2 regions of the Stenotrophomonas sp. STEN018 genome follow, and region 2 is predicted to be linked to the other one. Evidence: riboswitches for the same ligand, from Rfam matches in the RefSeq annotation. Region 2 holds a riboswitch; the other holds the start of a gene.
The links. Region 2 has a riboswitch for cobalamin ahead of ACVOMB_RS16060 (ribonucleoside-diphosphate reductase subunit alpha). Riboswitches for the same ligand answer to the same signal wherever they lie in the genome.

Region 1 (3,550 bases), on a different contig from region 2:
CCATACAGCGGTAGCGCCAGCAGCACGCCGATGATGACGCCGACCAAGGGGTAGTACACCGCCGATCTGCTCAGATCTTCCTGGCGGAAATCGCGCACCTGCGGTGTCGGCAGCCGAGTCAGGAATTGAATGGCAAGGATCAGGCGGCGTCCGATCATGGTTGTCGCAACTCCAGTAATTCACCCCACAACTGCCCGTCTTCGCCACGCTCCACGCGCAGGCGCACACGGGTGCCGTAATCAATACGCATCGCCCACAGCGAAGACAGGCTCATGCCGCAGACCCGCGACACAACCAGCCGCAACACGCCGGCATGGCTGACGACCAGCACCGGCTGGCCGTCGCCATCATCTTCGTCCACCAGCCGATGCAACTGCTCTTCCACGCGTGCCTGGAACTGCTGCCAGGATTCGCCGTTGGGCGGCACCACATCGTGCGGCTCGCTATAGAACCCGGCCAGTTGCTCGGCCGGTAGTTCATCGAAATGCAGCCCGTCCCAATCACCGAAGTCGAGCTCGGCCCAATCCGGATGGATTTCGCAGAACTGGTTGCTGCCGGCCACCAGCGCATGCGCGGTGTCCAGCGCGCGCCGGCGCGGCGAGCTGATCACGCGGCTCCAGCCGATGCCGGCATGGCAGCGGTACAGCGCATCCATCGCGCCTTCGATCAAGGGCGGATCGGTACGACCGTCCAGATGACCTGCACGTCCGGTGGAAGCATGCCGCAGCAGATCCAGAATCATCGGCCGCCACCGCGATCAGCGACCGCCGCTTCGGCAAACGTCGCCATGCTGTTGTGCAGGGCGCAGGCCATGCGTACCAGCGGCAACGCGAGCGCGGCACCGGAGCCTTCGCCAAGACGCAGGTCCAACGACAGCAACGGCTGTGCCTGCAGCGTTTCCAACAGGCGGATATGACCGCGCTCGGCCGACTGATGCGAGAACAGCAGCCACGGCCGCAGACTCGGATTGATGCGCACTGCCGCCAATGCCGCAGCAGAGACAATGAAGCCATCCACCAACACTGGAATACGACGCTGCGCAGCGGCAATCATCGCCGCGCAGATCGCTGCGATCTCCAATCCACCCACACGTTGCAACGCTTCGTACGCGGGCGACTCGGCCGTGCTGATCGCTTCACCATGCAGGCTCAGCGCGCGTGCGATCAGATTTTTCTTCTGCACCATGCGTACCGCGTCCAGGCCGGTACCAGCGCCGACCAACTCGTCCAACGGCAACGGGCCGAGCACGGCGGCTACCGCACTGGCAGCGGTGGTGTTGCCGATGCCCATCTCACCGAACACCAGCAGATCGGCACCGTCGGCGCAGGCGATTTCCACCGCGCGGCGACCGGCATCGAAGGCAGCGTCCAGATCGGCAACCGACATCGCCGGGGCGGTACTGAAGTCCGCAGTGCCGTACAGCGTCTTGGCACTGACCACGCCGGCAATCGGCGCGGTGGCGCGGCTGCCCACATCCCAAACGTGCAGCGGCAGGCCCAGTTCGCGCGCCAGCACCGCAATGGCAGCACCACCGCCGGCAAAGTTGTGCAGCATCTGCACCGTCACTTCCGCCGGGTAGGCCGACACGCCCTGCGCGGTCACACCGTGATCGCCAGCGAACACCACCACCGGCACACGTTGCGCCACCGGCTGATCCACGCCTTGCAGCGCGGCCAGCTCAACGGCCAAGGTCTCCAAGCGACCCAACGCGCCTTCCGGCTTGGTCAGCTGGCGCTGGCGCAGCAGCGCACGCTGCCGGTATTCCTGCGAAGGCTGGCCGCAGGCCTGCCCGTACCATGTTTCTGTCACGACACTTCCGATACTGCGTTTGCAGCGCGCATTCTAGCCATTCAGCAACAGTGCTGCGCATGACCTGCTTCGGCAGTCACTGCTCAAACCCAACTCCAGCAACACGTAGCCCGGGTAAGCGCAGCGCTCCCGGGGAATGCGATTGCAGCATCGATGCGGGCTGCAGCGCCCTGCACTTCCCGGGCTCACTGCGCATGTCCGGGCTGTCTTGAACCTTGGCTACCGACGCAACGGTACGGCCGCCGTTGCCGCCCATTCCGGCAACCTTGGCGGCAATGGCATAGAATGCGCGCACTTTCAGGTGACCGCCCGGCATTGCTGGTCGGTTGAAACGGGAAGCCGGTGCCGCGCACTGCTGGATCTCCAGCGTGCAGCCATTCCGGCGCTGCCCCCGCAACGGTAAGCAGGACAAGTCCAGACATGGCGCCACTGTGCACGGCACGGGAAGGCGTCTGGACGGAAGCGGCACACGCCGCCTCGCCTGCGAGTCCGGAGACCGGCCCGAAAGCCGACTGGTTGCGATGCGGAGGGCATGGCGGCGGCTGTAGCGCCGTGTGCGCCGCCTCCGTCTTCTCCCTCTTCTGGCAGCCTCCCCAATCCGCCTGCGCGGGAGCGTGCAGGCCCAGGAGCTTCCATGAAACTGTCTTACCACACCCTTTCGCTCGCCCTTGCCCTGGCATTGCCGGGCGTTGCCGCCGCGCAGAACGCACCGACCGAGCTGGACGACGTCACCGTCACCGCGACCCGTACCCCGGTCTCCATCGAAAACAGCGTTGTGCCGGTACAGGTCATCGACCGTGCGCAGATCGACCACAGCCAGGCCAACTCGCTGCAGGACCTGCTGCGCGGCCGCGCTGGTCTGGACTTCGCCAACCAGGGCGGCGCCGGCAAGATCACTTCGCTGTTCCTGCGCGGCAGCAACTCCAACCAGGTGCTGGTGCTGGTAGATGGCGTGCGTGTGGCCTCGGCCACCAGCGGCATGGCCGCACTGCAGGACCTGCCGGTTGACCAGATCGAACGCATTGAAATCGTGCGCGGCCCGCGTTCGAGCCTGTACGGCTCCGAGGCCATTGGCGGCGTGATCCAGATCTTCACCCGCAACGCTGGCCAGGGCCTGCAGCAGAACCTGGCAATCACCGCCGGCAGCAACAACCTGCGCCAGGTCAGCGCCGGCTTCAGCAACCGCGGCGAGCGTGGCTGGATCTCGGCCCAGGGCGGCTACCAGAAGACCGACGGCATCAACGCCTGCCGCGGCACTGCCGCTGGCTGGGGCGCTGGCTGCTACGCCGATGAGCCGGACCGCGATGGCTACCGCAACACCTCCATCAACGTGCGCGGCGGCTATGCCCTGACCGACACGCTGAGCCTGGAAGGCCATGTGCTCAACGCCGACAGCTTCAACGAATACGACGGCAGCATCTTCGGCGGCAACGAAGCCGACAACCGCCAGCAGGTCTATGGTGCAAAGCTCGCCTGGGCTGCATCGGACCGCTTCCGCCTCAGCGCGCAGGTTGGCCGCAACCGCGACGAAGCCGACAACTACTTTGCTGATGCCAACAACGGCACCCGCCGCTTCGCCAGCGCTTTCGATACCCGCCGCGACACCGCCAGCGTGCAGGGCGACTTCAGCTTCGCCGAAGGCCAGCAGATCACCGCCGGCGCCGATTGGCAGAACGACAAGGTCACCAGCTCCACCGCGTTCGACATCGACCAGCGCGACAACCTTGGCGTGTTTGCCGAG
Region 2 (3,550 bases):
ATGGCGTGCAGGCCAATGGTGGCGGTGATTATCCGGAAGCGATGAACGAGGCCTTCGACCATGCGGTGCAGGCAATGAACTGGCGTGGTGCTTCAACTACGCGTCTGCTGGTGTCACTGGCCGATGCGCCACCGCATATGGATTACCCGCAGCCGCGCTACGAGCAGACCATGCTGGCGGCGCTGGGCAAGGGCATCAAGGTATTGAGCGTGGCGGCATCCGGCCAGGACACGACGGGTGAGATCGCGCAACGGCAGATCGCGCAGTACACCGGCGGACGTTTCATCTTCCTCACCTATAAGGACGCCAGTGATCCTTCCAGCGGCCCGGGTAGTGAGACTGTGCATGAGGTGGAGAACTATTCGGTCGATACCCTGGACAAGCTGGTGGTGAAGCTGGTGCGCGAGGAGTTGGCGCAGTTGCCGAAGGGGTGAGCTTCTGCCCCGCCAAGCCCTGTAGTGCCGAGCCATGCTCGGCAATGGGCTTTACCGGCAATGCCCCTGCCGAGCATGGCTCGGCACTACCAAAAGCGGGCTTTACCGCGCTGGCAACGGAATACTGTCGTCCTGACGGTCATCGCTTGCCGCCATCGTCGCGGTATCTCCGCTCACGCGCATCATCTGCAATGGCTGGCCATCAAGGCGGAACTCCAGTGCCGACTGCAAGCGGTCCAGCGCCTGCACCTGTGTGCACAACGAACGCGCGTGCTGCTCCAAGGCAACAGTGCGGCCCTGCAGGCGCTGCTCCAGTTCGGCGTCGAGTTTTTCAGTGCGTTTTTCCAGTTTGTCTTCGCCGCCAGTGAATACCGTCCACAACACGCTGCGGGCGATCGAGCCGGTGAGGCTCTCGGCGGCGGCTTCAACGCGGGCGTCGAATCCATCATCAAACAACTCCTGCTCCCAGCGGCCGCGGCCGATGGTGGTGTCAACGAAGCGTTGGGCTTCTTTGCGCAGTTTGCGCACCTTGCGTGAGTTGGCATCGCCGGTCAGTGCTTCGTAAACCGCATCCAGCGTGTCGAAGGTGATGCCTACCGATTCGTTGGCGATGCCGGTTACCGCTGGCATCAGCTGACGCACGCCGTTCTCCAGTGCGCGCAGGCGTTGTGCATCGGCGGCCGATACCGTCTGCATACGGTTGTCGATGCTCAGCTGGCCATCGTGGAACACGATCTCGCGCATCGGCAGAGTATCGCGGCGCAGCCAGATGCCGCCGCCGTCGACCAGCACGTTGTAGTCGGTGGATACGCCGCATTGGTCGGCGGACAGCTCCGGTGCCTTGACCGCAGCGGCCTGGGCTGCCAGCGGCAGCAGCAGGGCCAGCGAAGTGGCGATGGGCAGCAGGCGCATGGCGGCGAGCTCGTGGCGGGAGGTTGCGGCCAGCTTGGCCGCTCGCGGCAAGGGCTGCGTCGGCCGGAAGTCATACCCGGAAATTTCATCAGAAATTTACGTTATCAAGTCAGGTGGTTTCCCTACAAAAAAACTCTGCAAAAGGCTTGACTGCGCAGTCCGTTCGAGCAGGTTGCAGTGTCCGGCGCGGGTGCCAGACAGTCCAAGCCTTGTGCCGCAAGGCTTGGCAAAGAAATACTAGATTTGGTGTTGACCCTGTCATACACCCCCACTATCTTGTGCTCCGTCGGTTCTGGCGGGATTTTTCCGTCGGATTAATAGGGAAGCTGGTGATGCCTTCAAGGCTAGTCCGGCACTGCCCCGCAGCGGTAATTGGGAACGACCCCGCCAACAGCACTGAGGCAAACGCCTTGGGAAGCGGCGGAGTAGGAGAAGGCCCCCGCCTTCCTGCCCATGAGTCCGAAGACCTGCCGACAGCCACGCGATGCACACCGCGTGGTGCCGGCTGCGGTGTCTTCGAGGGGAAGACGGCTGGTGACGTGGTGCTGTGGCTGCTGCCGACTCCTGGTCGTGCGCTGTCGCGGCTGCTGCGACGCCGTCCTTCCATGCTCGCTGCTCCGTACCGGCTCTGCTTCCTGCGCGGGCAGGAGCTGCGTGCATAACGTTTGCAAGGACACCATCGTCGTGACTGCCACTCATACTGACGTCGCTCCGGCTGAAGCCGGTTTTGAACTGACCCCGCCGCCGACCGCCACCGCCATGAGCGTGACCAAGCGCAATGGCAGCACCGAGCCGGTAGACCTCAACAAGATTGTCCGCGCCATCCAGCGTTGCTGCGAAGGCCTGCACGCGGTGGACCCGATGCGGGTGGCCACGCGCACCATCTCCGGCCTGTACAACGGCGCCAGCACCCAGGAACTGGATGAGCTGTCGATCCGTACCGCCGCCCTGCTGATCGGCGAAGAGCCCGAATACGGCCGCCTGGCCGCGCGCCTGCTGGCCAACTTCATCGGCAAGGAAGTCTCCGGCCAGGAAATCCATGCGTTCTCGCAGTCGGTCGGCCGTGGCCACGAAGTCGGCCTGATCAACGACCGCCTGCTCAACTTCGTGCAGGTCAATGCACGCAAGCTCAACGACGCGATCGATCCGGGCTACGACCTGAACTTCGATTACTTCGGCCTGCGCACCATGTATGACCGCTACCTGCTGCGGCATCCGCATTCGCGCAAGGTCATCGAGACCCCGCAGCAGTTCTTCCTGCGTATTGCCAGCGCGCTGAGCGAGGACGTGCCCGAAGCACTGGCGCTGTACCAGCGCCTGGGCAGCCTGGACTACCTGCCGTCCAGCCCGACCCTGTTCAATGCCGGCACCAGCCACGAGCAGCTGTCCTCGTGCTTCCTGCTGGACTCGCCGCAGGATTCGCTGGAATCCATCTACGACCGCTATGCCGATATCGCCCAGCTGTCCAAGTTCAGTGGCGGCATCGGCGTCAGCTATACCCGCGTGCGTTCGCGCGGCTCGCTGATCAAGTCCACCAACGGCCACTCCAACGGCATCGTGCCGTGGCTGAAGACGCTGGATTCCTCGGTGGCTGCGGTCAACCAGGGCGGCAAGCGCAAGGGCGCGGCCTGCGTCTATCTGGAAACCTGGCACGCCGACATCGAGGACTTCCTCGAACTGCGCGACAACGCCGGTGATGACTCGCGCCGTACCCATAACCTCAACCTGGCCAACTGGGTGCCGGACCTGTTCATGCAGCGCGTCGAGGCCGACCAGGAATGGTCGCTGTTCGATCCGCGCGTGGTGCCGGAGCTGACCGATCTGTTCGGTCCGGCCTTCGAGCAGGCCTATGTGCAGGCCGAAACCCAGGGCAAGGCGCGCAAGACGGTGTCGGCACGCAAGCTGTACTCGCGGATGATGCGCACCCTGGCTGAGACCGGCAACGGCTGGATGACGTTCAAGGACAAGTGCAACCTGGCCAGCAACCAGACCCTGCGCGCTGGCAACGTGATCCACCTGTCCAACCTGTGCACCGAGATCCTGGAGATCACCTCCAACGACGAGACCGCGGTCTGCAACCTGGGCTCGATCAACCTCGGCAACCACCTCGACGCGCATGGCGATTTCGATTTCGAAAAGCTCGCCGAGACCGTGCGCCTGGCCGTGCGTCAGCTCGATCGCGTCATCGACCTGAACTTCTACCC

Region 1: linked by a shared signal. The riboswitch ahead of btuB (TonB-dependent vitamin B12 receptor) and the one ahead of ACVOMB_RS16060 (ribonucleoside-diphosphate reductase subunit alpha) in region 2 are both predicted to bind cobalamin.

What each region holds. Positions count from the first base shown of each region.
Region 1 covers NZ_JBRREK010000034.1:3,204-6,753, forward strand. The annotation lists gene cobS (adenosylcobinamide-GDP ribazoletransferase) at 1-158, opposite strand, end outside; gene ACVOMB_RS13790 (histidine phosphatase family protein) at 155-742, opposite strand; gene cobT (nicotinate-nucleotide--dimethylbenzimidazole phosphoribosyltransferase) at 739-1,809, opposite strand; cobalamin riboswitch at 2,092-2,328, shown strand; gene btuB (TonB-dependent vitamin B12 receptor) at 2,444-3,550, shown strand, end outside.
Region 2 covers NZ_JBRREK010000045.1:32,923-36,472, reverse strand. The annotation lists gene ACVOMB_RS16070 (VWA domain-containing protein) at 1-434, shown strand, start outside; gene ACVOMB_RS16065 (DUF2884 family protein) at 537-1,346, opposite strand; cobalamin riboswitch at 1,617-1,834, shown strand; gene ACVOMB_RS16060 (ribonucleoside-diphosphate reductase subunit alpha) at 2,106-3,550, shown strand, end outside.